3 regions of the Afipia dichlorophenoxyacetatis genome follow, and region 1 is predicted to be linked to each of the others. Evidence: predicted binding sites of a transcription regulator. Region 1 holds the regulator's gene; each other region holds the start of a gene.
What was found. The regulator PhoB, encoded in region 1, activates phosphate uptake and scavenging genes when phosphate is short. The targets are predictions, from matches to a motif close to TGTCATNNANCTGTCAT.

Region 1 (9,555 bases):
TGCGGCTGCGGCCGCACAGCCGAGTTTGGTGCAGTACATGGGGGACGAGGAGAGCGCGTCTTCGGACTCTTCGTCAGCCACGAACGTGACGCTGTCTGATAAGGCGAAAGCCCATATGGCCCACGCGGCCCATATGGCCAAGATGGCTGCAGACGTTGCGGATCCAAGTGCGTCGGCCGCCACAAGCGATTCGTCGGCCGCTTCTGATGGGAAGGAAGAGGCGGACACTGCGTCTTCGTCTTCATCTTCATCTTCATCTTCATCTTCAGCGGCAGATGCGTCTGACGCGGCAAAGGCCGCTGATTCATCAGACGATGCGGATGCGTCGTCAGATCCGCTCGATACCATTCGTGCCTGGTTCGACGATCAGTATGACAAGCTCGGCATTTCCTCCGCCATGCTGGACGGGCAGGTTGCGGTTGATCTGAGCGGCCAGAGCAGAGATGTTTTATCTCAAGTTGCATCGAGTACAGATGGTCGTTTCAGTGACGACGAGAAGGCAGCCGCTGCCGCTGAATTGACCTCGCGGTTTGATAAGTCAATGGCGTCGCATGTTGTGATTGCGCGTAACACCGGTGACTATGCGAGCCTTTATCAGGCTGCGTCCGATTATCTGGATCAGGCGAGCGATGCTGAAAAGGCAACCGACACCTGGAAGGCCCAGAAACAGGCTGTTACGGATGGGCTCTCGGCTGCAAAGGCCTCATTCGGAAAGGCGCCCGACACGGGCGACAGCAATGATCCCGTCCGCGCGTTGCTCGATCAAGCTGCGCCCAGCGCCGGTGCTATTGGCCCTGATTCCTCTACACAAGATGTCGCGGCTTATGCTCGGTCGATGCTCGACGATCAAGAAAACCGCGCCCGGGATAATGGGACGGAGTTGGTCTTTGATCCGTCCCGAAAGACTGGCCAGCTTGTCGATTTTTCCAATTTCGATAACCGCACACTGGCAACAATCGCTCTGAATCAGGACTCGTCGTTCTCAGGTGAGGAAGCCTATGCGGCTAAGACTGAACTCGAGCAGCGGACGCGCACGAACATTCTTAATACGATGAATTCATCGGGAGATAGTTCGTCAACCGGTCCGGGCGGGGTGATTCAGGGCTATCTGAACATGAGTGACGAAGAGAAGCAGGTCCTCGGCGTGACCGATGACGTCACGAACAAGCTCATCCAGAACTACAGAACCATGCTGTCGGTCCAGAGTACGCTGAATGGTGGCAGCGGTCTCGCTGCTTACCTCTAAGGCACTTGATTGACCCAGTGCTTTAAGCGCAGTCGGAGCATTTCCACGGCGCGTCTCTCTTCTGCGGAAGAGGGCGCGCTCGGATCTATCTGTACACGATGATTGATGCCCCTTCAGTAGGGGCCTTGAGCTCATCTCCTCCATGCGCATCACCAGATAACAAAGGCTTGTTCACCGCGGGATCGCTCTCTTCGGCAAGATACGAAGTGTAACTATTCATTAGGGTTTTCGGCGGCGAGCCGTTCGCCAGGCGCCCATGTTGGAAAAACCTGCGTATGAGACGCGCGTTTGAACGTCGTTCCCTTGTCATATAACGGCGTTAACACTCCCGCGCAGTGGGGTGTTCAAGGGATGCCCTGCTGAATGGCGTGTCGGTATTTCTTTATATATTTCAGTCGTTTGTTTGGACGTTTGCCAGTTAAATAATACCGCCGATGGCTGTCATATGACTGTCATTCAACCTCCATAAAAGCTCTATGCCGGACCTTTAGACAGGCGGCCTCGGGAGGCGATCGCAGACGATTGCGCACCCGCTCATAAGATGGAGAGAACCTGTGAATTTCATTAAAACAATCGTCGCTGCCGGTCTCGTGGCCGCATCGACGTCGGCTTTTGCCGCTGACATCACCGGCGCGGGAGCGACGTTCCCGTTCCCGGTCTATTCCAAGTGGGCTGACGCGTATAAGAAGGAAACCGGCAACGGTCTGAACTATCAGTCGATCGGTTCGGGCGGTGGCATCAAGCAGATCCAGGCCAAGACCGTGACTTTCGGTGCGACTGACGCGCCGCTGAAGGCTGAGCAGCTCGACAAGGATGGTCTGGCGCAGTGGCCGATGGTCATGGGCGCGATCGTCCCGGTCGTAAATCTCGAAGGCATCAACTCTGGTGAGCTCGTGCTCTCGGGTGAAGTGCTCGGCGACATCTATCTCGGTAAGATCACCAAGTGGAATGATGCCGCGATTGCCAAGCTGAATCCGAAGCTGAAGCTGCCGACGGACGCCATCACCGTCGTGCGCCGCTCGGACGGTTCGGGAACGACCTTCAACTTCACCGACTATCTGTCGAAGGCAAACGCAGAGTGGAAGACCAAGGTTGGTTCCGGTACTGCGGTTGAATGGCCCACGGGCGTTGGCGCCAAGGGCAACGAAGGTGTTGCTGGCAACATCGGCCAGACCAAGAACTCGATCGGCTATGTCGAGTACGCCTATGCGAAGCAGAACAAGCTGACCTACGCAGCGATGATCAACAAGGCCGGCAAGACTGTGCAGCCGACCGTTCCTGCATTCCAGGCCGCGGCTTCGAACGCTGACTGGGCGCATGCTCCTGGTTACTACGTCATCCTCACCGACCAGCCGGGCGACACCTCCTGGCCGATCACGGCTGCAACCTTCATCCTGATGCACAAGGCTCCGGCCGATAAGGCTGCTTCGGCTGAAGCTCTGAAGTTCTTCAAGTGGTCGTTCGAGAAGGGCGGCAAGATGGCTGAAGAGCTCGACTACATTCCGATGCCGGAAGCGGTCGTCAAGCAGATCGAAAAGACCTGGTCGGCTGACATCAAGAGCTAAGACATTTGCGGAGGAGGGGGCGACCTCTCCTCCGCTTAGTCTCCGGTGGCGGCTTCAAATAGAGTTCACTGAGCAAGGGGAATCAGCGTGGCAGAGATGGCTGTACAAAGCACTTCGATGGAAGCTGCCGGGCCCTACGACCGCGCCAAGGCGTTGAGTGCCTTCAAATTCGGGGACAAAGCATTTTACTGGACCACGCGCGCCTGCGCGATCGGTGTGCTTCTCATCCTCGGGGGCATTATTTTGTCCCTGATCGCGGGCGCGTGGCCTGCGATACAGGAGTATGGACTTTCTTTCCTGTCGACGCAGCGCTGGGCGCCGTCTGCAAATCCGCCGGTGCTTGGTGCGCTTGGACCAATTTACGGCACGCTGATCACTTCGGTTATTGCGATGTGCATCGCCATCCCGGTCGGCATTGGCATCGCGATCTTCCTCACCGAGCTTTGCCCGCAATGGCTGCGCCGTCCCATTGGCATGGCAGTTGAGCTGCTCGCAGGTATTCCATCCATCATCTACGGCATGTGGGGTTTCTTCGTGCTCGGGCCGTTCCTGGCCAACACATTCCAACCCTTTATGATCAAGATCTTCGACGGCGTTCCAGTGCTCGGATCGATCTTCGCCGGTCCGCCGTCCTACCTCAGCCTTTTCAATGCGTCGCTGATTCTCGCGATCATGGTCCTCCCGTTCATCACCGCCATTTCACGCGACGTCTTTGCCACAGTGCCTCCGGTGCTGAAGGAAGCCGCTTACGGCTTGGGTTGTACAACCTGGGAAGTCGTGCGCAGCGTCGTGATCCCTTATACGCGTGTCGGCGTGATCGGTGGTGTCATGCTGGCTCTCGGACGCGCTCTTGGCGAGACGATGGCCGTGACGTTCATCATCGGTAATTCGTTCCGCATTTCGTCTTCGATCTTCGCGCCTGGCACGACGATTTCGGCGGCGATCGCCAGCGAATTCGCCGAAAGCGACGGACTACATCAATCGGGCCTTATGTTGCTTGGCTTGCTGCTGTTCGTTTTGACGTTCTTCGTGCTCGCTGGCGCTCGCTTGATGCTGCTGCGCCTTGAGAAGAAGGCGGGAGGCTAAACTCATGAACCCGATTTACGTATCCCGCCGTCGCTCAGATATCATCGTCAGGTTTTTGTGCCTGGGTGCTGCTCTATTCGGCGTGACATGGCTCGCGCTCATCCTGTTCACGTTGTTTTACAATGGCCTTGCAGGCCTCTCGCTTCAGCTCTTCACTGAAAATACGCCGCCTCCCGGATCGACGGAAGGCGGCCTGCTGAACGCGATCGTTGGCTCGCTCATCATGACCGTGCTGGGCGTTGGCATCGGTGCACCGATCGGACTGTTCGCCGGAACTTACCTCGCCGAATACGGCAAGCACGATAAGCTCACCTCGGTGATCCGCTTCATCAACGACATTCTGTTGAGCGCGCCTTCGATCATAATCGGCTTGTTCATTTATGGTGCGGTGGTCGTGCCGATGGGCGGGTTTTCGGCGCTTGCGGGTACGCTTGCTCTTGCGGTGATTGTCATTCCAGTGGTGTTGCGTACGACGGAAGACATGTTGCGGCTGGTGCCAAATCAGCTTCGTGAAGCCGCTTCGGCGCTCGGTCTGCCACGGTCGCTCGTGATTAAGCGCATCGCATACCGTGCTGCGCGCTCCGGGCTCATCACTGGCATCCTGCTTGCAACCGCGCGCGTCGCGGGTGAAACCGCACCGCTGCTGTTCACGGCACTCAGCAACCAGTTCTTCAGCCTCGATCTGACCAAGACGATGGCTAACCTGCCGGTGACTATCAACAACTTCGTCCAAAGCCCCTATGCGTACTGGAAAGAACTCGCGTGGAGCGGCGCCTTGATCATCACCCTGACCGTACTTGCCCTTAACATTGGCGCACGCATTCTTGTCGCCGAGAGGACAGCAAAATGAGCGAGCTTTCTGTCTCCACTAGCCATTCTTCCAGCTCGGCACCGTCTATGATGGCAGCGGCGGATGCGCGTCCCAAAGTGACGGTGCGTGATCTGAACTTCTATTATGGCGAACATCACGCGCTGAAAAACATCAACCTGCTGCTGGGCGAGAACCGGGTGACGGCGTTCATCGGACCGTCGGGATGCGGAAAGTCCACGTTGTTGCGTATTTTCAACCGCATGTATGACCTGTATCCAGGCCAGCGCGCGGTCGGGCAGCTCATGCTGGACAACACCAACATTCTCGACCCGAAGCTCGACCTCAACTTGCTGCGCGCGCGCATCGGCATGGTGTTCCAGAAGCCCACGCCGTTCCCGATGACCATCTATGAGAACATCGCGTTCGGTATCCGTCTTTATGAAAAGATTTCCAAGTCCGAAATGGACGGTCGCGTTGAAGCCGCGTTGCGCGGCGGCGCGCTCTGGAACGAGGTCAAGGATAAGCTGAATGCGAGCGGCTTGAGCCTTTCGGGCGGCCAGCAGCAGCGCCTGTGCATCGCACGGACGGTCGCGGTGCGACCGGAAGTGATCCTGTTCGACGAACCTTGCTCGGCGCTCGACCCGATCTCCACCGCCAAGGTCGAAGAACTGATCCAGGAACTGAAAGAGAGTTATACGATCGCGATCGTCACGCATAACATGCAGCAGGCGGCGCGCGTGTCCGACAAGACGGCGTTCATGTATCTCGGCCAACTGATCGAGTTCGATGATACGAACAAGATCTTTACGTCGCCGACCGACAGACGGACGCAAGACTACATCACCGGCCGATTCGGCTGACGCTTATCGCGTGGAGAATTATTATGGGAACAGATCATACCGCCAAGGCGTTCGACGAAGATCTCCAGGAGCTTAACCGGCTCGTCGCAGAGATGGGTGGTTTGGCGGAACGTCAGATCGTTGATTCTGTCGACGCCCTGATCCGTCGGGACGTCGCGTTGGGCAAGCGTGTCGTTGCCGCCGATCTCGACATCGACAAGTTGCAGCATGCGATCGAAGAGCGTGCAGTTCTGACCATTGCGCGCCGTCAACCGATGGCTGTCGATCTTCGAGAGATCGTCGGTTCGCTGCGAGTTGCGACTGATCTTGAGCGCATGGGCGACTTGTCCAAGAATATCGGTAAGCGCGTCGCCGCGCTCGATAGCGATTTCCACCCGCTGAAGCTGATCCGCGGCCTCGAACATATGACCGATCTGGTACAGTCCCAGGTGAAGTCGGTGCTTGATGCTTATGCGGCGCATGACTTGCCGGCTGCCATGGCGGTCTGGAAGGGCGACGAGGAAGTCGATGCGATCTGCACCTCGTTGTTCCGTGAGTTGCTGACTTACATGATGGAAGATCCGCGCAATATCGGCTTCTGCATCCACTTGATGTTCTGCGCCAAGAACATCGAGCGGATCGGCGACCATGCGACGAATATCGCTGAGACGGTCTTCTACATGATCGAAGGTCAACAGATGGTCGATCAGCGCCCCAAAGGCGATATGACGAGTTTTGCGACAGTTGTCTCCGGCAGCTGATGAGAGGGTTTAAATTGAAGGGTCGGACATGAGCGCCCGAATTCTTGTCGTTGAGGACGAAGAAGCGTTGACCACGTTGCTTCGGTACAATCTGGATGCTGAAGGCTACGATGTCGAAACCGTTGCACGCGGTGACGACGCCGACACCAGGCTTAAGGAGCACATCCCTGATCTGATCGTGCTCGATTGGATGTTGCCTGGTTTGTCGGGGATCGAACTTTGCCGTCGTCTGCGGGCAAGACCTGAGACGAAGCAGATCCCGATCATCATGCTGACCGCGCGCGGCGAGGAAAGCGAACGGGTGAGGGGTCTTGCCACCGGAGCGGACGACTACATCGTCAAGCCATTCTCGGTGCCGGAACTCTTGGCGCGGGTGAAGGGCTTGTTGCGTCGCGCCAGCCCCGAGCGCCTTGCCACGGTTCTTGCCTTTGGTGACATCGAATTGGACCGTGACCGGCGCCGTGTGGCTCGTTCCGGCCGCCCCATCGATCTCGGACCGACCGAATACCGTCTTCTGGAGTTCTTCCTGGAACACCCGGGACGCGTTTTCAGCCGCGAGCAATTGCTCGACGGTGTTTGGGGGCGTGACATCTATATCGATGAGCGCACCGTGGACGTCCATATCGGCCGGCTCAGGAAACTTCTGAACCTAGGCCGGGAGCAGGATCCCATCCGGACCGTTCGCGGCGCCGGATATGCCTTGGACGATCGCTTCGCCAAAGCTGAGTAATCCCAACAAGATTGCTGCAGAGCAGCATTAAAGAGATGTTGCTCTGCAATCGTTGGTAGGCGCTGATAACAATTTTGTGCCGATTAGGAGCAAAATTGCACCTCGCTTTTGGGCATCTCCATGTTAACCTGACTCATGACGGGGCAATAAAAACCCAGTCGCAGGATGAATTGGGAAGGAGACCAAAATGGCCTGGAAAGCTCCAAAGATTGTTGAAGTGCCGGTGGGCATGGAAATCAACATGTATGCCTGCGCGGCGCGCAAGTAAGTCTGCGAATTTCTGCAAAAGACAATTGGTCCGGTTTGCGTTAGGGCTCGCCCGATAGGTGGAGTTCTTTCGCACCGGGCTTTGTTGTGTCTGGGTCTAGTTTCCGCAAGCCGGGAATGCCGGAGGCGTCGGGATGTTGCGTGTTGTCGTTCTAGGGGTGGCGGCTGGTGGCGGCGTCCCGCAATGGAACTGCAACTGCAAGGTTTGCCGAACCACGCGGATCGAGCGACCGGATTTGCGAGCCACACAGGCCTCGATCGCTGTCAGCGCCGATAACGAACACTGGTTTCTGATCAATGCGTCGCCCGACCTGCGTCAGCAGGTGATTGCAACGCCGCAACTTCATCCGAAACTGGATCAATTACGCCACAGTCCGATCTCGGGAGTGATTCTGACCAACGGCGAGGTCGATGCCGTCGCTGGGTTATTGTCCCTGCGCGAGGGCTGGCCTTTCACCATCTACGCGCATCAGCGCGTTCTTTCGACACTCAGGGATAACAGCATCTTCAATGTCCTGAGCGCGGAGCGGGTAGGCCGCGAACCGATCGAATTCGATGTTGCTTTCGAGCCCATGCTGGCGGACGGCTCACCGTCAGGATTGGAAGTCCTCCCATTCCTCGTTCCTGGCAAACGTGCCTGGTATCTGGAAGATGCTGCAGCACCTGCGCTGGACGATGAAGCAGGCGATACGGTCGGCCTGCGAATTTCGGACAAGCAGAGCGGCCAATACTTCTTTTTTCTGGCGGCTTGCGCTGCCATGACCCCTGAGCTGAAGCTGCGTCTGAAAAACGCCCCACTGGTGTTTTTTGACGGAACGGTCTGGCGCGATGATGAGCTGATTGCAGCCGGACTTGGCAGCAAGACAGGGCAGCGAATGGGGCACATGGCCATGTCAGGCACGGATGGCGCAATAGCAGCCCTTGCCGATCTTGGAATTGGCCGTAAAGTTTTTCTTCACATCAACAATTCCAATTTGGCGCTGTTGCCGGAGTCCGCAGAGCGCGCGCATGTCGAAGCGGCAGGCTGGCTAATTCCCTCGGACGGGATGGAGATTATCGTTTGAAGACGACAACCGCCTTTTCATTGGCGAAAGGGACGCCGCTTGCCAGTGCGGAAGACCTGGAGGCCGCGCTGCGGCACATCGGCGAAACCCGCTATCACAATCTGCACCCATTTCACCGGCTGCTGCACGGCGGCAAGCTCAACAAGGGGCAGGTCCAAGCCTGGGCACTCAATCGCTACTACTATCAGAGCTCCATTCCCATCAAGGATGCGGTGGTGCTTTCCCGTTTTCGCGACCGCAATATTCGCCTCGAATGGCGGCATCGCATCGAAGATCACGATGGGAATTTCGGCACCGAAGGTGGCATTGAGCGCTGGCTGAAATTGACCGAGGGGCTTGGGCTCGACTCCGATTACGTGGAGTCTGCGGAGGGGATTCTGCCGGCAACACGCTTCGCGGTAGACGCCTATGTCCACTTCGTCCGGGACAAGACTCCGCTTGAGGCCATCGCGTCGTCGTTGACGGAGTTGTTCGCGCCAAATCTCCATGAGGAGCGCATTTCCGGGATGCTGGCGCACTATGATTTCGTTAATCCGAACATCATGAGCTATTTCAAGCGTCGGCTGGAACAGGCGCCGCGCGACGCCAATTTCGCGCTTGATTTCGTCAAGGCGCATGCAACCACGCCGGAACAGCGCGAAGCCGTGTGCAATGCACTCATCTTCAAGACCAACGTGCTGTGGGTTCAGCTCGATGCGCTGTACCATGCCTATGTCGAAGGCCACATACCGCCGGGGGCCTTCGTGCCGGAACAGGGTTGAAGCCATTGCGAAATCGTCGGATCGACATAACTGAGAGTAGTCGCCCGGTGCTGGCGCGGCACGCGAAGCTGCGTTTCGACGAGACACGGCAGCGGTGGGTGATCCTGGTACCGGAGCGCGTGCTCGCTCCCGACGACATTGCGGTCGAGATCCTTCAGCTTTGCGATGGCATACGCAGCGTGGATGCGATTATCGATACGCTGGCGGAAAAGTATGTGGCTGATCGAGCGCTGATCGCAGGCGATGTGATCGCGATGTTGAAGGATCTTGCGGATAAGGGATTTTTGGCTGAGGCACAGGACACGAAATCATGAGTCCGACGCTGACTGACGCGAGCTCCGTCCACGCTGATCCCACTGACGGGTTGGCGATCCTCGAGACGCGCAAGTCGCAGGCAGAGACCTTTGGCATTCCGCTGGCTGTTT
Region 2 (9,555 bases), 2.3 Mb from region 1:
GGTGGCAATGTCGGTCACGTTCGCACTGGTGTCAGCGGATAACAGTTGTTGTCGCGCGCGTGCCAGCCGCATGCGCCGCACCCAGCCCAATGGGGTGGTGCCGAGGTAAAGTCTGAAGTGCGCTTCCAGCGTGCGCGGCCGCACACCGGCGACCGTCGCGAGTGTCTCGAGCTGGATGGGTTCGTCGAGCCGACTGGCCAACCAATGCAGGGCATGGGCAACGCTCGCTGGCAACGCATGCCGCACGTGCAGCGTTGCGTCCTCGGCTCCCGCGAACGTGTCTGACTTCACACTCATGGCTCGCCTCCAATCCAGAATTGGGATCGGCGCAACCGGCGCTCAGGTCAAAAATTCGATGCGGATTCTGCACCATCTGGCGGAAACTGCATAGCAGCACAAACAGCTCCGCGTCAGGGTGCCACATGCCGCGTAGGCGGGCTTTACAACTCTGAACAACTCTTAGGGAGCGAGTGCCATGACAATGACCATGACCGCAGTTCCACCCGGACCGGATTTTGCCGTTGTTAAGACGCGCCAGCATGGTGCGTGGTCGTCTGGCGATTATGCAGTGGTTGGTACAACCTTGCAGATCGTCGGTGAAGACTTGTGCGAAGCGATTGATTTACGCGCGGGAAAGCGTGTGCTTGACGTCGCGGCCGGTAACGGAAATGTGTCGCTGGCTGCCGCGAGGCGCTGGTGCGACGTGACGTCGACGGACTATGTGCCTGCGCTGCTCGAGCGCGGCAAGGCACGCGCCGCCGCCGAGGGCTTGACCATTGCGTTCCAGGAGGCCGACGCGGAGGCGTTGCCGTTCAAAGACGCAAGCTTCGATGTGGTGGTGTCCACTTTCGGTGTGATGTTCACGCCCGATCAGGACAAGGCAGCCTCAGAGATGCTGCGCGTGTGCAAGCCGAAGGGCAGGATTGGTCTCGCGAACTGGACGCCGCAGGGCTTTATCGGGCAGGTTTTCAAGACGCTCGGTCAATATCTGCCGCCGCCGGCAGGCGTCAAATCGCCGGCGTTGTGGGGGACCCGCGAGCGGCTCACAGAACTGTTCGGCAACGGCGCGGCATCGATCCAGGCCCAGCCACGTCACTTCGCATTCCGCTATCGTTCGCCCGAGCATTTCCTTGATGTGTTCAGGACCTATTACGGTCCGACGCTCAAGGCATTTGCCGCGCTCGATGAAACCAAGCAGCGTAGTTTGCATGATGATCTGATCGCGTTGATCGGGCGTTTGAACACGGCCGACGACGGAACCATTGTGGTGCCGAGCGAGTATCTTCAGGTTGTGATCGTGAAGAAGTGATCAAGATCATATTCGGACAAGAGAAGCCCGCCGATTGAGGCGGGCTTTCCATTTGTGCGTCTAATGGTGCACAGGTTTGTGTGCCGAGACGACCATTGCAGGCATTGGAACGGCAAAACCGCCGTCGTGCTCGAAGCTCAAAATCATCTTGCGCAAATAGTGTTTGATATTCTCAAGATTCGCTGGATTCTGCCGGTTGAGAACAGCCGCCGCGCGCACGGTGCCGGAGGAGATCGCCTCGACGAAAGCTTCGGGCGAAGGTACGCGCCAGACCAGCGGAATCTCTGTCCCGGAAATGTCCTTGAATCCGGCGCGGCTGAGCATATCCGAAGCAGTTTTCACATCGCCATAGCTGAAGAAATTGGGTCCCGGAGGCAATCCGACATCGAGCGAGCCGTGTTCACGGATAGCATCGTAGACCATCGATATGCCGATGCACTTGCTCGCCTCACACCATGACGCATAAGCAAACCGTCCGTCCGGCTTGAGCACGCGGAATGATTCCGCTGCGGCTCTGTGTGGGTGCGGGACATGAGGCATGCCGAACGAATTGACGACCGCATCGAACTGCTTTTCGGCGAAGGGAAGTGCCTCGGCATCGCCTTCAATGAATCTGATGTGTGGATAGGTCTGTCTCGCAAGGCGAACTTGAGCCGCCGAGAAATCCAGTCCGATCGCCTCGGTGCTCATCTTGTGCGCGGCGGCCGCGACGTAACCCGCGCCGCACGCCACGTCGAGCACCTTGTCGCCGGCCTTCAGCTTCACGGCCTGGAGCAGGCTGGGGATGCAGCCTGCTGTCACCTCGCCGAGATGCTGGTGATACGAAGTGACAATGGCATCCTTGTTCCAGCCAGTGTGTTCGAAATCCCAGAACGTGTCGGGTGCGATCATGGCATCAGCCCCCCATTGCGTTTCCTCAGTTGGCAAAGAGGCAAGTGCGAGAAGCTCTCGCGAACATATAAAGCGCAAAGCTACGCGCGGTAGTCCCGCCCTAACGGATCGTGACGTTAATTTTCCGGGACACGACCGGCGGATCGAACGGGTAATGCTTGGCATCGCCGAGCACCAGTTGCAGCGTGTACTTCCCGGGCGGTAGTTCGATGCGCGCCTCAGTCTGGCCGGCGCCGAAATGCATGTGGGACTTGTCCTGCGGAATGGGCTCATTGGGATTGAGCGGTTCGTTGACATTGATCAGGAGATGATGGTGGCCGGCATTGGCGAAAGTATCGCCCGCGTGGGTGACGCCCATGTTGCGCAACCCGAAGCGGCACCAGAACGCGCCTTTGATGACCGCACCATCCTGCGGCCAGACGAAATAGAGATAGGCATCCTTCGCCGCCGGCGTTTGCTGCGCGTGAGCTGCAAAGGACAGCAATGTTAGCGTCGTCGAGAGCGCGATGATCCGGATGATGCCCATTGCTGTCACTTCCCTTACGGCTTGTCCTCACGAGATAGGGCGACCCGAAATCCATGGGTCGGATAGCGCACCACGGCGTCGTAACGGTCGCGGCTTGCGGGGCGGGTTGAGCGGGCGTCATTACGCCACGAGCCCGATCTGATCACGCGTGAGGTACAATCGCCGTCGGCGGTCCATGCCGAACCGTCGGAAGGGGCACCCTGGTAATTTTTATGCCAGCAATCCTCGACCCACTGATCGACGCCGCCGCCCATGTCGTGCAGGCCAAATGGATTCGGCTTGAGGCTTCCGACTTTTAATGGTTGCTCGCCGGCAGCCGCGTCGAGGCAATTCTTGCAATTGACTATTCCGTTTCGAAATTGATCGCCCCACCAGTAAGTGGTCTGCGTGCCGCCGCGCGCGGCGTATTCCCATTCGGCCTCACTCGGCAGCCGGTAGGGCTTCTGGGTCTCCTTGGAGAGCCAGGTGACGAATTGCTTGGCGTCGTTCCAGCTCACATCTGTGATCGGCGCGTCGTCGCGGCCTGTAGCGGTGAACGAGCATGCCTTAGCTTCGGCGCAATTGTTCCACTCGCGAACCGTGATCGGCGTTTTGCTGATTGCAAGCGGCTTCACCGATACGCGATGGATCGGTCGCTCGGAGAGATCGTCATTGCTGCCCATGGAGAAGCTGCCGCCGGACAGCGGCACCATGTCCGGCTCATTCGTCTTCGCTGCAACGGGCGGAGGTGTGATCGCCGCTGGCGCAGCGGCCACTGCTGGTGGCGCCTTGGGAGCCGCTTGCGGCGCGGGGGCGGCTTGAGTGGGTTTAGCTTGCGACAATGGAGGTGTTACGGTGATCGCGGGCGCCTTTGCCACGTCTTGCGGAGGTGCTGCTGGCGGGGCTGTCGGAGTTGGCGTGGCGGAAGGCGCTTTAGTTGTCTCTGCTGGAGCAGGGATCGGCGCCGGCGATGGGGCGGCCGGTACGGGCACTGTGACCGGCGCGGGTGCGCGGCTTGCGATCAGATGATCGCGGGGCTTGATCACGAAGTACCAGAACGCGCCGGCTGCAACGGACAGCAGCACAACAGTGGCGGCAACGAGCATCGCCGCGAGTGGCCGTATCCGGTTTTCGATCAGCGCCGATGGATCGGGAAGCACCCGATAGACCCGCACGGGATCGGTGATGTTCTTGACCTGCTTGTCGCCGAGCGACTGATAGCCGCAAACGAGCTTGTGTTTGACCTGCTCGTAGATGCCGCCGGAAATGAAGATCTGTCCCGGGCTGGCAATGCCTTCGAGACGGGAAGCGACGTTGACGCCATCGCCATAGACATCCTCGCTCTCGACAATCACGTCGCCAAGATTGACACCGATGCGGTAGACGATCCAGTTCTCGCGCGGCTGCGATGCATTGCGTCCCACCATGCTCTGCTGGATGACGATGGCGCAGCGCACCGCTTCGACCGGGCTATCGAAAATCGCAATGAAGCCGTCGCCTGTGGTTTTCACCAGCCGGCCGTGATGTTCCAGGATAGTCGGTTCGACGAGGTCGCGTTCGATCCGCTTGACGCGCGCGTAAGTTCCGTCTTCGTCGAGCTGCATGAGGCGGCTGTAGCCTGCGATATCACCCGCAATGATCGCCGCCAGCCGGCGCGAGGATGGATCATGCGGATGCTCCCCGTCATTCCCAGTTCGGAAGTGGTGGATTTCGCCGCGCATTGTCGAGCGCCTCGCTGATCGGAACTCGCAATTGACAAGCGAGCGATCATTTATTGTTCCGTGCGATGCACGGCCGGCAAACAAAAGGCTACGCCGAATGGGCGATCCAGACAATTACCTCATATGGTCGATAGGACAGGAAGACTGTCACGTACATTTACACGTTGAACAATCAAACGTGCTTAAGTGCCCAATGTCCGATGACTGTGAACTGGGACGCACCATCGCTCTGACGGAGCAGTGCGAGGTGTTCGACGGTAACTGAGCTAAGAGCAAGAGCAGCGAAGCGTTTCTGCAGGACTTCCAGCACGCTGTCGCGCCGCTCAACCGGGAGTGATCCGGTGAGTGTCATGTGGAAGCGAAATTCCTCGAACACGTAAGGATAGCCCCAGCGGTCGAGATACGCGATCTGCTGCTCCGTCAGAGCAGAAACATTGCGCCGAGCGCGATCCTCTGGTGTCAACGGCGCGCGGAAGTCGTCGAACGTCGTCACGCAGTCGGCGGCGAATGTCTGCAGGTCAGGTGAAGGCGCATTCGGCACGATGGCGATGAAACTGCCGATGGCGCGAACAACCGGCGTGATCACCGGGATGGTGTGGGGCTTTTGGATGAACGCCTCGATCGCCGAGATGAGTTCATTCTCGGTCTTGCCGGGTGCCAGCGTGATCGGTGCTTTCAGTGTGGCATGAAAGCCGTACTTGCGCGGATCGACGGTGATCTGCTTCCAGTCCGCGATCTGTGCTTCGATCCCGTCAGCGAAAGGCAGCGCCTTTCCCGTGAAGGCATCATAGCCGAGCACACCCGCGCCGAAGCGATAAAGCGCGCTGTCGGCTGAGGGGACGAAGTAGATGGCGTAACGGGGATACTGCGGCATGCGATGATTTAATTATCGAAGCTTTCAGGCTGGTTCAACCCTGCGTGCAGGAGACATGGTTGTCGTTGTCATCCGCTGTGGTTCGGTGAGGTACGCGAGCTGTCCGCCTGCAATCACGGCAACGATGCGAGGCCGTAGCGCCTCCTGCGCATCGACCAAGATAATGTCGGCGCGCTTGCCGGACGCGATGTCGCCGCGATCATGCAGGCCGGTTGCGGCAGCCGGTGCTCCCGAAACAAGCGACCAGGCCTGGGGCAACGGCACAATCCTGTCGGCTGCGAGGCGGAACGCGGCGAGCAGTGGCGCCGGATAATAGTAGTCCGAGGCGAGGATGGAGCAGAGGCCTTTGTTCACCATCTCGGCGGCGCTGGTCCAGCCAGTGTGGCTGCCGCCGCGCACCACATTCGGCGCACCGAACACGGTAAAGTCACCGCCGTCGATAGCAGCGCGCGCGGTCTCTTCATTGATCGGGAATTCCGCGATATCGATACCGAGTCCGCGGAAGTTCGCGCGTTGCTTCGGCGATTCATCGTCGTGAGAGAGCAACGGCACATCGTTGTCCCGGGCAATGGCGGCCAGCCGTTCGATCGATGCCGGCACGTCGTCCGCACGTTTCATGACCCGGTCGACCAGCGCATCGAATTCGCCTTCGCTGAGGCCTGATCGTTCGACCATGCGCGCACGCTTCTTCGGATTGCTCATCGACGCCGTGGTCATGTGCATGTGATCGTTGAAGGCGAGCAAGCTGACGCGTCCCGTCGCCATCCACTCAGCGATCATCGGCTCGGCATCAAGGTTGAATGTCTCCTGCCGCAGGTGGAAGCGTGTGTCGGCTGCGAAGCGCGGACGCAGGTCTTCGATGGCGTCGACAAGACGATGAGCATTCTCGGTGCCGCGCAGGCCTGGCTCCCACGACCATGTAGCGGCATGAAAAACGGTGGTCATGCCGTTGGCGATGGCTTGCCGGTCACTGTCCATCAGCGCGACATCGATCGGGAAATCGACGCCAGGGCGCGGCATCATCTGCCGCTCGAAAGCGTCGCCATGCATGTCCACGATACCAGGGAGCGCGATCAGACCGCGGCTGTCGATACGCAGCGAAGCGGGTTCGGCGCGTGACGATGTTTCCGAAATGAGGCCATCCGCCACATGGATGGTCGCATCATCCACAAATCCGTTGCCGATCAGCGTCTGTCCGCCTTCGATCAAGATGTCCGTCATGCTTCGTCCGATCCCGCGTTATGTTGTCGCGTTGTTGTATTTTTCAATAAAGGCTTCCACCGGCAGCTTCCGGAAATCCGGCAGCGCGGTGCGAAGCTGGTCATGGGTCCAATCCCACCATGCCAGCGCCATCAGTTGCTCTTCGACCCGTTCAGAGAAGCGCCGGCGAATCGGCTTGGCGGGATTACCCCCGACGATTGTATAGGCCGGCACATCCTTGGTGACGACCGCGCCTGCGGCGACCACGGCACCAGTGCCGATGTTGCGGCCGGGCAGGACGATGGCGCCGTGACCGATCCACACATCGTGGCCAAATGTCACATGATGGCTCCGCCGCCAGTCGAAGAACTCCGCGTCGTCCGTTTCGCCCGGAAAATAGGCACTCGCGCGGTAGGTGAAGTGAGCTTGCGTCGCGCGATGCATGGGATGGTTGCCGGGATTGATCCGCGTCATCGCCGCGATCGAGCAGAACTTGCCGATGGTAGCATAGGCAATCTGACTATCGTTCACGACATAGGAATAATCGCCGAGCGTAACTTCAAGAAGTGTTGTTCGTGCGCCGATTTCGCAATAAGCGCCCGCCTTGCTGTCGCGTAGTGTTGCAGTCGGGTCGATGAAAGGTTGGACGGAAAGTGTCTTGCCAGCCATAGGCGGTCAAATCTCGCAGTGAGGTGATGCGGGAATGAGGGTGTGTGTAGTGTCTTCGGTGTGTTTCGTGACAATGTCATGAACATTAAGTGACGGCAAATCTCTTCTGCGCTGCACACAGAAGTGCGCGGGAACAATCTGCGCTGTCACACAACTGTAGAATACGCACGTTAGCGGTGGGGCTCTGTTAAGGACGGAGCCGACGAATGCTTGTAGTGGACGGATTGACGTGCCGGTTTGGTACGAAGACGGCCGTTGACAATGCGTCTTTCTCGATTGAGCCCGGACGTTTCGTTGGTGTCATCGGCCGTTCGGGTGCCGGTAAGTCCACCTTGCTGCGTATGATCAACCGTCTGGAGCAGCCGACCAGCGGACGCATCACGTTCGAAGGCGTCGATGTGACCGCGCTGAAGGGCCAAGAGCTGCGCCGCTGGCGCGCACGTTCGGCGATGATTTTCCAGCAGTTCAATCTGGTTGGCCGTCTAGATGTCCTGACCAACGTGTTGATGGGGCGCCTTGCAGGCGTGCCGCTGTGGCGCTCGATGAGCCAGATGTGGGCGCAGGACGACAAGGCGGTTGCCATCTCCGCACTCGAACAATTCGACATGATGCCGATGGCGGCGCAGCGCGCCGATCAACTCTCTGGTGGGCAGCAGCAGCGTGTGGCGATCGCGCGCGCGCTTGTCCAGCAGCCGGACATCATTCTGGCGGACGAGCCAATCGCCTCGCTTGATCCCCGCAATACCCGCATCGTGATGGACTCGTTGCTGCGTATCAACAAGCACTTCGGCATCACGGTGATGTGCAATCTCCATTCGCTCGATCTGGCACGGACGTATTGCGACCGCCTGATCGGCATGTCTGCGGGCCGTGTGGTGTTTGATGGCGTGCCTGCGATGCTCACGGACTCAATCGCCCGCGAGCTTTACGACCTTGAGGCCGGCGAAGTGATGGACGAAGCGCCGGATTTCGTACCCGGAGAATTGGCGCCCGCGCTCGGAAGTGTCGCGGCTGCCTGATCTTTCTGCCGAAACTATCTGACGACACAACAGGGGGACTTTATGTTCAATCGTCGTACTATTCTTGCCGGCGCGGCCGCGCTTGCGTTCACCGCGACCGCAGCTTCCGCCCAGGACTGGAAAGCCAAGTATCCTGAACTCAACTTCGCTGTTGTTCCTGCCGAGAACGCCTCGGGCGTGACCGAGCGCTGGGCACCGTTCATTGCATATCTCAGCAAGGAACTCGGCGTGAAGGTGAACCTCCGCATCGCCAACGACTATGCTGCGGTGATCGAAGGTCAGCGCAACGGCAACATCCACATTGCTAGCTACGGCTCGGCTTCGTTCTCGCGCGCTCGTCTCACCGGTGTGAAGACCGAAGCTTTCGCCAACGACCGCAACATCGACGGCAGCACCGGCTACTATTCGATGTTCTTCGTGCTGGCGAAGAGCCCCTACAAGAGCATCGACGACCTGAAGGGCAAGAACCTCGGCCTCGTCGATCCGAACTCGACCTCGGGTAACAACGTGCCGCGCTTCGAGCTGAACAAGATGAATATCGGCGATGCTGAATCCTATTTCAGCAAGGTCGTGTTCACCGGCAGCCATGAGAACGCGCTGCTGGCGCTTTCTCAGGGCACGGTCGATGTCGCCGCCAACCAGTGGACCGCTGAAAACGACTCGACGCTGCAGCAAATGCTCACCAAGGGCATGCTGAAGAATGCCGACGGCTCTGCGATGAAGAAGGAAGACTTCCGCATCATCCACAAGTCGGCTGCGATCCTGAACGGACCATACGCCGTGCTCGAAGACATGCCGGCAGACCTGAAGGCCGCGATCGAGAAAGCGTTCTTCGATGCGCCGACCAAGGACAAGGCTGCGTTCGAGCGTCTATCGGATGGCCAGAAGCAGGGCTTCGCTCAGGCCAAGACGGCGGATTGGAACGACACCATCGAACTGATCAAGTTCGTCGACAGCCTTCGCAAGAAGAAGGGCTCCTGATTGGAGCAGGGGCTGGACCGCGTGTGCGGTCCAGCCTTTCCTTACGCTCATAGAGCAATCCGGCTTTGACCGTCAGTCTCACCAGCTATCCGCCCCAACAGATCGCGGCGCTTGAAGCCGCGTATAACGCGTCGGTTTCGCGCAAGCGTGTCCGTTTCTTGATCGGGCTTGTGGTCTTCGTGGTGCTGCTGATGATTGCTGCTCTGGGCGCCGAAGTCGCGCCGGAGACACTGGTTGAGAAAATCGGTAATTTCGTCGGCTATTTCGACCGTATTCTGCATCTCGACAGTGGCGCGCGGGTTTGGACCGATCCAGCCGAATGGTTCTGGGGCTGGAAGGGCTGGCTCAAGCTGCTCGCGGAAACGCTGTTGCTGAGCTATGTCGGC
Region 3 (9,555 bases), 2.3 Mb from region 1:
CGGCGTTATCCGGCACGTTCCCCGTGCGCGATTGCCCCGGCACCTCGCCGGCCGACGCCATGGCCATGCGCGCCGTCTGCGAATTCGCCGCGCTATCATAACGCGATGTCAGCACCGAATAGACCTGCGAGACACTTCGCGCGCTGCCGTCACGATTGTAGAAGATCGAGCGATTTGCGGCCGCGGCATTCGGGAACATCGCAGGGGCCGATGCATACGGATTGTCCTGCGCGCTGCTGATCAGCTTGGACGCGCCGCCGACGCCCATGAAATGCGCCATATAGAGTTCGCCGTCGGTCGGCCTGCGGCCGATCGCGCCGGTGAGCTTGAAGCTGTTGGACTGCGTCAGCACGCCCGCCATGGCGGCGTTCGCGGCTGGATCGTCGCGCAGTTTCAGGATTTCGTTGCGCGCGTTAGGATCGTTGACGGAGTAGGTGCCGGACGGCGACTTCGTAATGGCGTCGGCATATTTGCCGAATCCAAACGCAGAGCCCGCCTCTTTGACGGTGCCGAGCCAGGTCTGCTCGATAAATTGATAAAGCCCACGCGCCGACGATGTCGACGCCTGTGCGGTCGGGTCGAGATTCGACTCCATCTTCGCCGCTGAGACGAGATATTCGAAGCTCGCGCCGGTGGCGCTTGCAGCGCCTTTAATAGTGTTCGCGATCTTGGTGCGCGCAGCATCAAGACCCGTCGTAAGGGTTTCGATCGACATAGGTTGGTTGCCCGCTCCCCAGGAACCTGAACCGCAACCTGCCCCAATTATGGTTAATGGCTGGTTAATGCAGAAGATCGGAGAGACAACCCTGCGCCGCAACTCTCCCAGCGCACGTCCTTGAACGACCTGGGATGTGGTCGTCGCCCGACAGCAACCGTTAGTCAGCCGGGATGAAGCGGAGGGTGCCTGACCGACGCGTGGGTTGACCGGTGTCGTTCGTATGATTGACGCCGTCCGTGACGGGCACCTCAGAGAAATCGAAAGGGCTTACCCCGTCCAGGCAAGCCACATTTACGGCATACAGGTTCTGGTTCGATCGTCGTTGATGATGCGTGTAGATTCCGCAGCGAGAACAGAAGAAGTGCTGCGCTGATCCGGTATGGAAGCGGTAGCTTGTAAGCGCATCCTCGCCCTGCAGGACCTTGATCGCACCCATTTCCGCCATGACCATGACGGCGCCTCGCATTCGGCAGTAAGAGCAAGTGCAGCGGCGGATCGAGTTGAAGCCGTCGCTAAGCGTCACCTCGAAGCGCACCGCGCCGCAATGGCACTGGCCAGCCCGAACAGTCGTGTCACTCACCACGTCACCTGCTAATGCCCCCGAATGGTCCGCAACAATTGGGCGGCATGATCCTTGGCGGGCCCAATATTGTTGATGACGACATCCGGCTCGGCGGAAACGACCGTACGCCGGATCCGGCCCTCGACCTGGCCATCGCTGCTGCGGCCGCGGTCAGCGATGCGCTGAGCCAGAATGTCCGGCGGTGCGGTGATCGAGACCACTGTGACATCGGTATAGGACCGGCGCGCGAGTTCGACGATGGTCCGCGAGACATTGACCACCACCGCGCGACCGCCCCGGATATCCTCGACGATCGACCGCGGCACGCCATAGCGCAGACCGTGCGCCTCCCATTGGAAGGCAAATTCACCGTGCGCGAGCATCTGCCCGAACATCATCGGGCTGACGGCGGCATTGTTCTCGGATGAAGACGCTTCACGTGTCACCACGCGCTGCGGAAACACGACGCCGGGATCGTCCGCACAGGCCGCCTGCGCAAGCCCAATGAGCGTATCCTTGCCAGCACCGCTCGGGCCGACAACGAGAACGAGACGGCCGGGGCCGATCAGGCCCGCGCGCTGATCAGAAAGTGTGGCTGTATCGATCATGCGACCCGGTTCCCTTCACGCCAGACGCTGCGCACCACAGGCAGATCCTTCGCCATATGCACGCGGATCACGTCAGCACGCTTGCCCGCAACAATCTCTCCCCGGTCGTTCAGTCCGACGGCTTCCGCCGCCGTCTTGGTGACGGTTCGCACTGCCGCGGCAAGATCAATCACCGGGGCATGCTTCGGCAATTGCATCGCCGCCATCAGCAAGCTCGAGGGCACGTAGTCCGACGACATGATGTCGAGCAACCCTTCACGGGCGAGATCGACCGCAGCGATGTTGCCGGAGTGCGATCCGCCGCGCACGACGTTCGGCGCCCCCATCAGCACGCGGACGCCCGCCTGATGCAGCCCGCGCGCGGCTTCCATCGTAGTCGGGAATTCAGCCACCGACACGCGATCGCGGATCGCGTCGCCGACGTTCTCCTCCGTGGTATCGTCGTGGCTGGCGAGCGGGACGTTGTGGTGATGCGCCAATGCGACGATGTCGCGCATATTCTTCGTCGCGTATTTCTTCTGGTATTCCAGGCGCTGCGCAAACATCACATCGAGCTGCGCATCGGTGAGACCGCCGGTCTTGCCGCGATAATAATCGCGCAGCTTGCCCTCATCGCGGAACTGGCGCTGTCCTGGTGTGTGATCCATCAACGACATCAGCCGAATATCCGGACGCTCGATCAACTCCTTGGCCTCTTCGACGACGCGAGGTGTCGGAATTTCACAGCGCAGATGCAGGAAGTGATCGGCGCGCAGCAAATTGGCTTCGCGCGCGTTACTGATCGCCGTCGCCAGAACATTCGCCTGGCCGTCAACCCCCTCGACGCCTTCTTCGCTCCAGAGACGTAACGAATCGAGAACCGTCGTGATGCCACTGGTGGCAAGCTGGCCATCGTAGGAAACAACGGCCGCAACCGAATCCCAATAAACCTTCGGGCGTGGCATGTAGTGCGCCTCGAGATGATCCGTGTGCAGCTCGATCAGGCCCGGCATGACGAGATCGCCGCCCATGTCTTCGCCGCGTCCGGGCGCGTTGCCCTCGCCTATTTCCGCGATCTTGCCGCCCGCGATCGCTACCCACCCGCGTTCGATAACGCGGTCGTGCAGCACCACCCGGGCGTTACTGAGAATTGTTTCGTTTTGTTCGGAACTCATGCTTCCCCCTTTTATGCCGCCGCCGCGAACGACGTCACGTCGACAATTCGATCCGCGATCAGATTGCGCACGTCGTCATCGTGCACGATCGCCACCATGGCGACGCCGCGGGCTTTCTTTTCTCCGACCAGATCGACCACGATCTGGCGATTGGTTGCATCGAGCGATGCCGTCGGCTCGTCCAGCAACAGGATCGGCATATCCGAGATGAAGCCGCGCGCGATGTTGACGCGCTGCTGCTCACCGCCGGAGAAGGTCGAGGGCGGCAGCGCCCAGAGCCGCTCGGCAATATTCAAGCGGCGCAGCAGTGCGCCGGCACGGGCCTTGGCGTCGTCACGCGCAACGCCATTCGCAATCAGAGGCTCCGCCACCACATCGATCGTCGCCACCCGCGGCACAGCGCGCAGAAACTGGCTGACATAGCCGATGGTGTGCCTGCGGACGCGCAATATGTCGCGCGGCTCGGCACTCGCGATATCGATCATATTGTCAGCGTGACGCACGGCAATACGGCCCTGATCGCAGCGGTAGTTGCCGAAAATCATCTTCAGGATTGACGACTTGCCCGTGCCCGAAGGACCAGCCAACACGACGCATTCACCAGAATTTACATGCATCGACACGCCGGAAATGACCGGCAACCGTACGCCGTTCTGCAGGTGCATGGTGAAAGTCTTGGCCGCGCCGGAGATTTCGATCATCGGAGACATCTGCACCTCACGCCGGCAGGATAGAGGAAACGAGAAGCTGGGTATAAGGCTGGTGCGGATCGTCGAGCACCTGATCGGTCAGACCGGTCTCGATCACCTCACCGCCCTTCATCACCATCACCCGGTGCGACAACAGCCGCGCCACCGCGAGATCGTGCGTCACGATCACGACCGCAAGGCCGAGCTCGTTGACCAGCCCGCGCACCAGATCGAGCAATCGCGCCTGTACTGATACGTCGAGGCCGCCGGTCGGTTCGTCCATGAACACCAGACGCGGCTCGGTGACGAGGTTGCGCGCAATCTGCAGGCGCTGCCGCATGCCGCCGGAATAAGTTTTCGGTGCGTCATCGATGCGGCCGGTCGGAATCTCAACCCGTTCGAGCCACGACGACGCGGTGTCGCGAATATTGCCGTAGTGATTCCAGCCGACTGCCATCAGCCGTTCGCCGACATTGGCACCGGCCGAGACCGCCATGCGCAGACCCATGGCGGGATCTTGGTGGACGAACCCCCAGTCTGTCCGGAACAGGAACCGCCGCTCGGCTTCGCCAAGGGTCGCAAGATCACGGGTAACACCGTCGCGCATCCGATAGAGCACCCGGCCGCCGCTCGGCTCCAACTGTGTCGACAGCATCTGCAGCAGCGTCGACTTGCCCGAGCCGGACTCGCCAACAATGGCCAGCACTTCGCCTGGATACAGTTCGAACGAGACGTTGCGGCAGCCGAGGTGACGGCCATAGGACTTGCTCAGGTTCTCGCAGATGAGAAGTGGCTGATCGTCGTCGCGCATCATGTCACCTGATGGTCGGCGCCGAAGCCCGCGCCCTGATGGCCGTCCGCACGGCGTGTTTCGCAATAATCCGTATCGGAGCAGACGAACATTCGTCCGCCTTTGTCATCGACCACGACTTCGTCGAGATAAGATTCTGTCGATCCGCACAGCGCGCATGGCGCGCTGAAGCGATAGGTTTCAAACGGATGATCCTCGAAATCCAGCGAGCGCACCTTGGTATGAGGCGGGATTGCATAGATGCGCTTCTCGCGCCCCGCGCCGAACAGTTGCAGCGCTGCGCAATCATCCATCTTCGGATTGTCGAACTTCGGCGTTGGCGATGGGTCCATCACATAGCGGTCGTTGACCTTCACCGGATAGGCATAGGTGGTCGCGATGTGGCCGTGGCGCGCGATGTCTTCATAGAGCTTCACATGCATCAGCCCGTACTCGCCGAGCGCATGCATGCGGCGCGTCTCGGTCTCGCGTGGCTCGAGAAAGCGCAGCGGCTCGGGGATCGGCACCTGATAGACTAGCACCTGATCCTCGGACAGCGTCGTCTCTGGGATTCGATGCCGCGTCTGGATCACGCTGGCGTCGGACGTCACCGTCGTGGTCGCGACACCCGCCGTCTTCTCGAAGAACTTGCGGATCGAGATTGCATTGGTGGTGTCGTCGGAACCTTGGTCGATGACTTTAAGCGTGTCGTCCGCGCCAAGAATGGCCGCAGTCACCTGCACGCCGCCGGTGCCCCAGCCGTAAGGCATCGGCATTTCGCGGCTCGCGAACGGCACCTGATAGCCGGGGATCGCGATCGCCTTCAGGATCGCGCGACGGATCATCCGCTTGGTCTGTTCGTCGAGATAGGCGAAGTTATAAACCGGCGCGTTCATTCGGCGGCCTCCGCAAGGGTATTGTCGCTGTCTTTCGCCGCTTCGAATTCCTTGCGCAATTTGCGCAGCAGTCCGAGTTCGGACTGGAAGTCGACGTAGTGCGGCAGTTTGAGGTGTTCGACAAAGCCTGTGGCCTGCACGTTGTCCGAATGCGACATGACGAATTCCTCGTCCTGCGTCGGCGCACGAACCTCTTCGCCAAGCTCACGTGCCCGCAGTGAGCGATCCACCAGCGCCATCGACATGGTCTTGCGCTCGCTCTGCCCGAAAGCGAGGCCGTAGCCACGGGTGAAGCACGGCGCTTCCGTAGCGGAGCCCTTGAACTGGTTCACCATCTGGCATTCGGTCAGTTCGATCGAACCGAGCGGCACGGCGAAGCCGACTTCTTCGGCAAAGAACTCAACCTCGACATCGCCAAAACGAATTTCACCAGCGAACGGGTGCGTGCGGCCGAAGCCGCGCTGCGTCGCATAACCGAGTGCGAGCAGAAAACCCTCGTCGCCGCGGGCAAGGTTCTGCAAGCGCAGATCGCGATCCGCCGGGAAGCTGAGTGGCTCCCGCGTGAGATCCCCCACCGGCTGATCCGGATCTTCCTTTGGAGAGGGTTCAATCAGGCCATCCGCACCGAGAATATCGGTGACGCGCGGCATCGACTCGTTGCTTGGTGTGCCCTGCGCTGGCTCGGCGACGGCTTCACCCGCCGCGAGTGCCGGATCAAGCAGACGATGCGTGTAGTCGAAGGTCGGGCCGAGAATCTGTCCGCCTGGAATATCCTTGAAGGTCGACGATACCCGGCGGCGCACCTGCATGTCGGCGGTGTCGAGCGGTTCGGTGATACCGAACCGCGGCAACGTGGCGCGAAATGCGCGCAGCAGGAAGATCGCCTCGATCAGGTCACCGCGCGCCTGCTTGATCGCAAGCGCTGCGAGCTCGCGGTCGTAGAGCGAACCTTCCGTCATCACGCGATCGACCGCGAGAGTGAGCTGCTCTGAAATTTGCGCCAGCGACAAATCCGGCACCGCTGGATCGCCGCGGCGCTCATGCGCCATCAGCCGATGTGCATTCTCGATGGCGCGTTCGCCGCCTTTGACTGCAACGTACATGTCTCAGACCTCCTTCGCGGCAACGTGGGTGCTGCGCGGCAGCGCGACGAGATCGCCACCGCTGACCAGCAGCAGATCGACGCCCAACGGAAATAGCGCGCGATTGGCCTGCATGCGCGCGACGAAATCCTGCGGCAGTGCGTCCGCCCGCAATTTCGATGTGCCTTGAATGCCCGGTCCGCTGAACGTGAACTCGTCGCCCGCGGTCAGCGTCTCCACCTGAACCACCAGCGTGGTTGAGCGGTCGGGATATTCCGGCGTACCCGGTGCAAACACTTGAAAATCCGGCAACGCCGAACCCTTCGCGATCAACGCGAAAGCGGCTTGCGACGCATCAGACGTCAGCGGTGCCCCGGTCTGGAAGCGCAGCCACGACGCCATGTCGGCCTCGGTTGCGAAAGCCGGGTCGAGCCAGATAGGCGTATCGTGATCGAACAGCGCTAGCGCCACTGCGGCGGTCGCTGGCATCATCAGCGAGGGTGCTTTGACCTCTTCCGCAATCGTATGAACCGACCCCGGCCGCGCCATGGCATTCATCACGGTGCGGAACACTGTCTGCGATGATTGTACCGGGTTAGCGAAGCCTGTCCCAAGGCCGGACTGAAGAGTGGCAAGTGTCATGATCTCAACCCTCGCCTCGCACCAGTGTGTAGAAATCGACCCGTGTGGCAGCCGTCTCAGCATCCTGCTGCACACGGGCCTTCGCCAGTTCCTCGCGTAGCGGCGCCACGACCTTTGCTTCGACGCGTTCTTTGAAGGCATCGCTCTGGATCAGCGCATCACACAGCGCGATCAGCCGCGCCTTCTCGCCGTCTCGTCCCAGCACATAGCCGAAGCCGACTTCGCCAGAGGAGAGACGCACCGCCGCGCGCGACACCGAGGCTTCACCGAGATTGAACGGCGCGCCGTCGCCGCCAATCCGGCCACGTACCATGACAAGGCCATTCTCCGGCTGACGCAGGGATTCATGTGGCGGAACATCGACCTCGCCCAGACACGCAGCGATCCGCTCCGTCGGTATATGCGCCAGCACGGCCATGGCCTGCTGACGTTGGGTTTGCTGCGGACTGATTTCCGGTCGGGTCATGATGTCCAGCTTGCTGATTCCAAGTTGTCTATGTTAATAGACAACTTCGTAACGCAGCGCTATGACAATCTGGTGACGACGGCATGATTTTCGGTATGTTGCGACTCTCACTCCGCGAGGGGCAGTTGCATCCATGAGTCTGACTGAAACCAGCACCGGCGTTGCGCTGTGGCGGCGCGTGGCAGATTCCATCGAGCAATCGATTGCCGATGGAACCTATCCGCGCGACTCCAAGCTGCCGGGCGAAACCGAAATCGCGGAACTCCATCGGGTCAACCGCCACACCGTGCGCCGCGCGCTGGCTGCGCTCGCCGAACGTGGGCTGGTGCGCGCCGAACGCGGCAGCGGTACCTATGTCGAAGCCCCGCGCATCGCCTATCCGCTGCGCTCGCGCACACGCTTTTCCGAGATCGTCAGCGCGGGCGGACATGAGGCCAGCGGCAAGTTGCTGAATGCATCGATCGAAGATGCGCCGCAGGATCTCGCCAAACACTTAGGGCTCAAGACCGGCGCACCCTTGCTGCGGATCGATGCACTGCGCACAGCAGACCGGATGCCAATTTGCGTCGGCTCCGCATGGGTCGAAGCGGACCGCTTTCCTGATGGCGCCAAGCTTTACGGAAAACTGCAATCCATCACCAAGGTGCTGGAACATTACGGCATCCGCGACTATCGCCGCGAGTGGACCAACATCACTGCGGCCATTGCCGAAGCCGCCGACGCCGCGCGTCTCGATCTCGCGCTCGGCCGTCCGGTCCTCGTCGTTGAAAAGCTCGATACGGAAATGAACGGCAAGCCATTGATCATATCACGCTCGCGTTTCGCCGCTGAACGCGTTCAGTTCGTCATCGAAAATTAGTGACAAAGATTAGTGCCGGGCTTCTCCTGCCCGGCCGATGATCGCGCGGCGCAGCCGGGTCGAGACAAAATCGATTGCTGCAACCGCGACGAGGATCATGAGAATCAGCGTCGAGACCTTCTGCCATTCCAGCACACGGATCTGTTCAGCCAGTTGCAGGCCGATGCCGCCCGCGCCGACGATGCCGATGATCGTGGCCGAGCGCGTGTTGGATTCGATGTAATAGAGAATTTGGCCGGCAAGCACCGGCAGCACCTGCGGCAACAGCCCGAAGCGAATCTCATGCATCTTGCTGCCGCCCGCTGCACGAATACCTTCGACCTGCTTGCGGTCGGCGCCTTCGATCGCCTCCGAGAATAGTTTGCCGAACGCGCCGAAATCCGACGTCGCGATGGCCAGTACGCCTGCGAATGGGCCAAGCCCGACCACGTTGATCCACACCAGCGCCCAGATCAACGTATCGATACCGCGGATCGAATCCAGAAAGCGCCGCACGGGAAAACGCAGGAAGATGGACGGGATGACGTTCTTCGCCGCCAACAGACTGACGGGAAGCGCCATCAGTGCCGCCAGCAGCGTGCCGAGAAACGCGATCGACAGCGTCTCTCCCATGGCATGGAGATATGTCGGAAACGATGTGCCCGGATCGGGCGGGATCATCAGCATGACGAACCAGCCGAGCTGCTTGAATCCGGTCACCAGACGGTGGATCGAAATCTCCAGATACCAGCAGCCGAAGAAAAACAGAGCAATGGCCGCTGCCGCAATGATAAGCGCCTTCACGCGGCCCGCATTCGATCCGTGGAACAGATCAGGGTACTGCGCCGCGAGCTCCGCCGTGCTGCGATCGGCCGCGATCATGTGCGCGCTCCCGTGCCGAGCAGGCGGCCGCGCAGCCAGCCGGTGAGGATGTCGATAATGAACACGGTGACGATGATCATCACCAGGATCGCGCTGACGTCCGAATAAAAGAACTTACGCACCGCGACCACGAGTTCTTGCCCGATGCCGCCCGCACCGACAAAACCCATGATGGACGCTTCGCGCACATTGATCTCGAAGCGCAGCAGCGTGTAGCTGGCAAAGCCC

Region 2: the regulator PhoB is predicted to act here: its motif matches at 7,314-7,330, upstream of phnC (phosphonate ABC transporter ATP-binding protein).
Region 3: the regulator PhoB is predicted to act here: its motif matches at 7,669-7,685, upstream of phnF (phosphonate metabolism transcriptional regulator PhnF).

What each region holds. Positions count from the first base shown of each region.
Region 1 is NZ_AP029250.1:3,865,614-3,875,168, reverse strand. It holds gene ACZ5C3_RS18165 (hypothetical protein) at 1-1,246, shown strand, start outside; gene pstS (phosphate ABC transporter substrate-binding protein PstS) at 1,801-2,811, shown strand; gene pstC (phosphate ABC transporter permease subunit PstC) at 2,908-3,897, shown strand; gene pstA (phosphate ABC transporter permease PstA) at 3,902-4,747, shown strand; gene pstB (phosphate ABC transporter ATP-binding protein PstB) at 4,744-5,568, shown strand; gene phoU (phosphate signaling complex protein PhoU) at 5,592-6,308, shown strand; gene phoB (phosphate regulon transcriptional regulator PhoB) at 6,337-7,038, shown strand; gene pqqA (pyrroloquinoline quinone precursor peptide PqqA) at 7,226-7,306, shown strand; gene pqqB (pyrroloquinoline quinone biosynthesis protein PqqB) at 7,440-8,369, shown strand; gene pqqC (pyrroloquinoline-quinone synthase PqqC) at 8,366-9,130, shown strand; gene pqqD (pyrroloquinoline quinone biosynthesis peptide chaperone PqqD) at 9,136-9,444, shown strand; gene pqqE (pyrroloquinoline quinone biosynthesis protein PqqE) at 9,441-9,555, shown strand, end outside.
Region 2 is NZ_AP029250.1:1,588,270-1,597,824, forward strand. It holds gene ACZ5C3_RS07330 (tetratricopeptide repeat protein) at 1-297, opposite strand, end outside; gene ACZ5C3_RS07335 (class I SAM-dependent methyltransferase) at 482-1,309, shown strand; gene ACZ5C3_RS07340 (class I SAM-dependent methyltransferase) at 1,370-2,200, opposite strand; gene ACZ5C3_RS07345 (DUF4399 domain-containing protein) at 2,301-2,726, opposite strand; gene ACZ5C3_RS07350 (SUMF1/EgtB/PvdO family nonheme iron enzyme) at 2,741-4,426, opposite strand; gene ACZ5C3_RS07355 (DUF1045 domain-containing protein) at 4,599-5,300, opposite strand; gene ACZ5C3_RS07360 (alpha-D-ribose 1-methylphosphonate 5-triphosphate diphosphatase) at 5,325-6,521, opposite strand; gene ACZ5C3_RS07365 (LbetaH domain-containing protein) at 6,540-7,169, opposite strand; gene phnC (phosphonate ABC transporter ATP-binding protein) at 7,376-8,188, shown strand; gene phnD (phosphonate ABC transporter substrate-binding protein) at 8,231-9,169, shown strand; gene phnE (phosphonate ABC transporter, permease protein PhnE) at 9,235-9,555, shown strand, end outside.
Region 3 is NZ_AP029250.1:1,598,157-1,607,711, reverse strand. It holds gene ACZ5C3_RS07440 (lytic transglycosylase domain-containing protein) at 1-715, opposite strand, end outside; gene ACZ5C3_RS07435 (GFA family protein) at 876-1,301, opposite strand; gene phnN (phosphonate metabolism protein/1,5-bisphosphokinase (PRPP-forming) PhnN) at 1,310-1,888, opposite strand; gene ACZ5C3_RS07425 (alpha-D-ribose 1-methylphosphonate 5-triphosphate diphosphatase) at 1,885-3,042, opposite strand; gene phnL (phosphonate C-P lyase system protein PhnL) at 3,054-3,752, opposite strand; gene phnK (phosphonate C-P lyase system protein PhnK) at 3,760-4,542, opposite strand; gene ACZ5C3_RS07410 (alpha-D-ribose 1-methylphosphonate 5-phosphate C-P-lyase PhnJ) at 4,542-5,417, opposite strand; gene ACZ5C3_RS07405 (carbon-phosphorus lyase complex subunit) at 5,414-6,520, opposite strand; gene phnH (phosphonate C-P lyase system protein PhnH) at 6,524-7,141, opposite strand; gene phnG (phosphonate C-P lyase system protein PhnG) at 7,146-7,607, opposite strand; gene phnF (phosphonate metabolism transcriptional regulator PhnF) at 7,741-8,466, shown strand; gene phnE (phosphonate ABC transporter, permease protein PhnE) at 8,476-9,327, opposite strand; gene phnE (phosphonate ABC transporter, permease protein PhnE) at 9,324-9,555, opposite strand, start outside.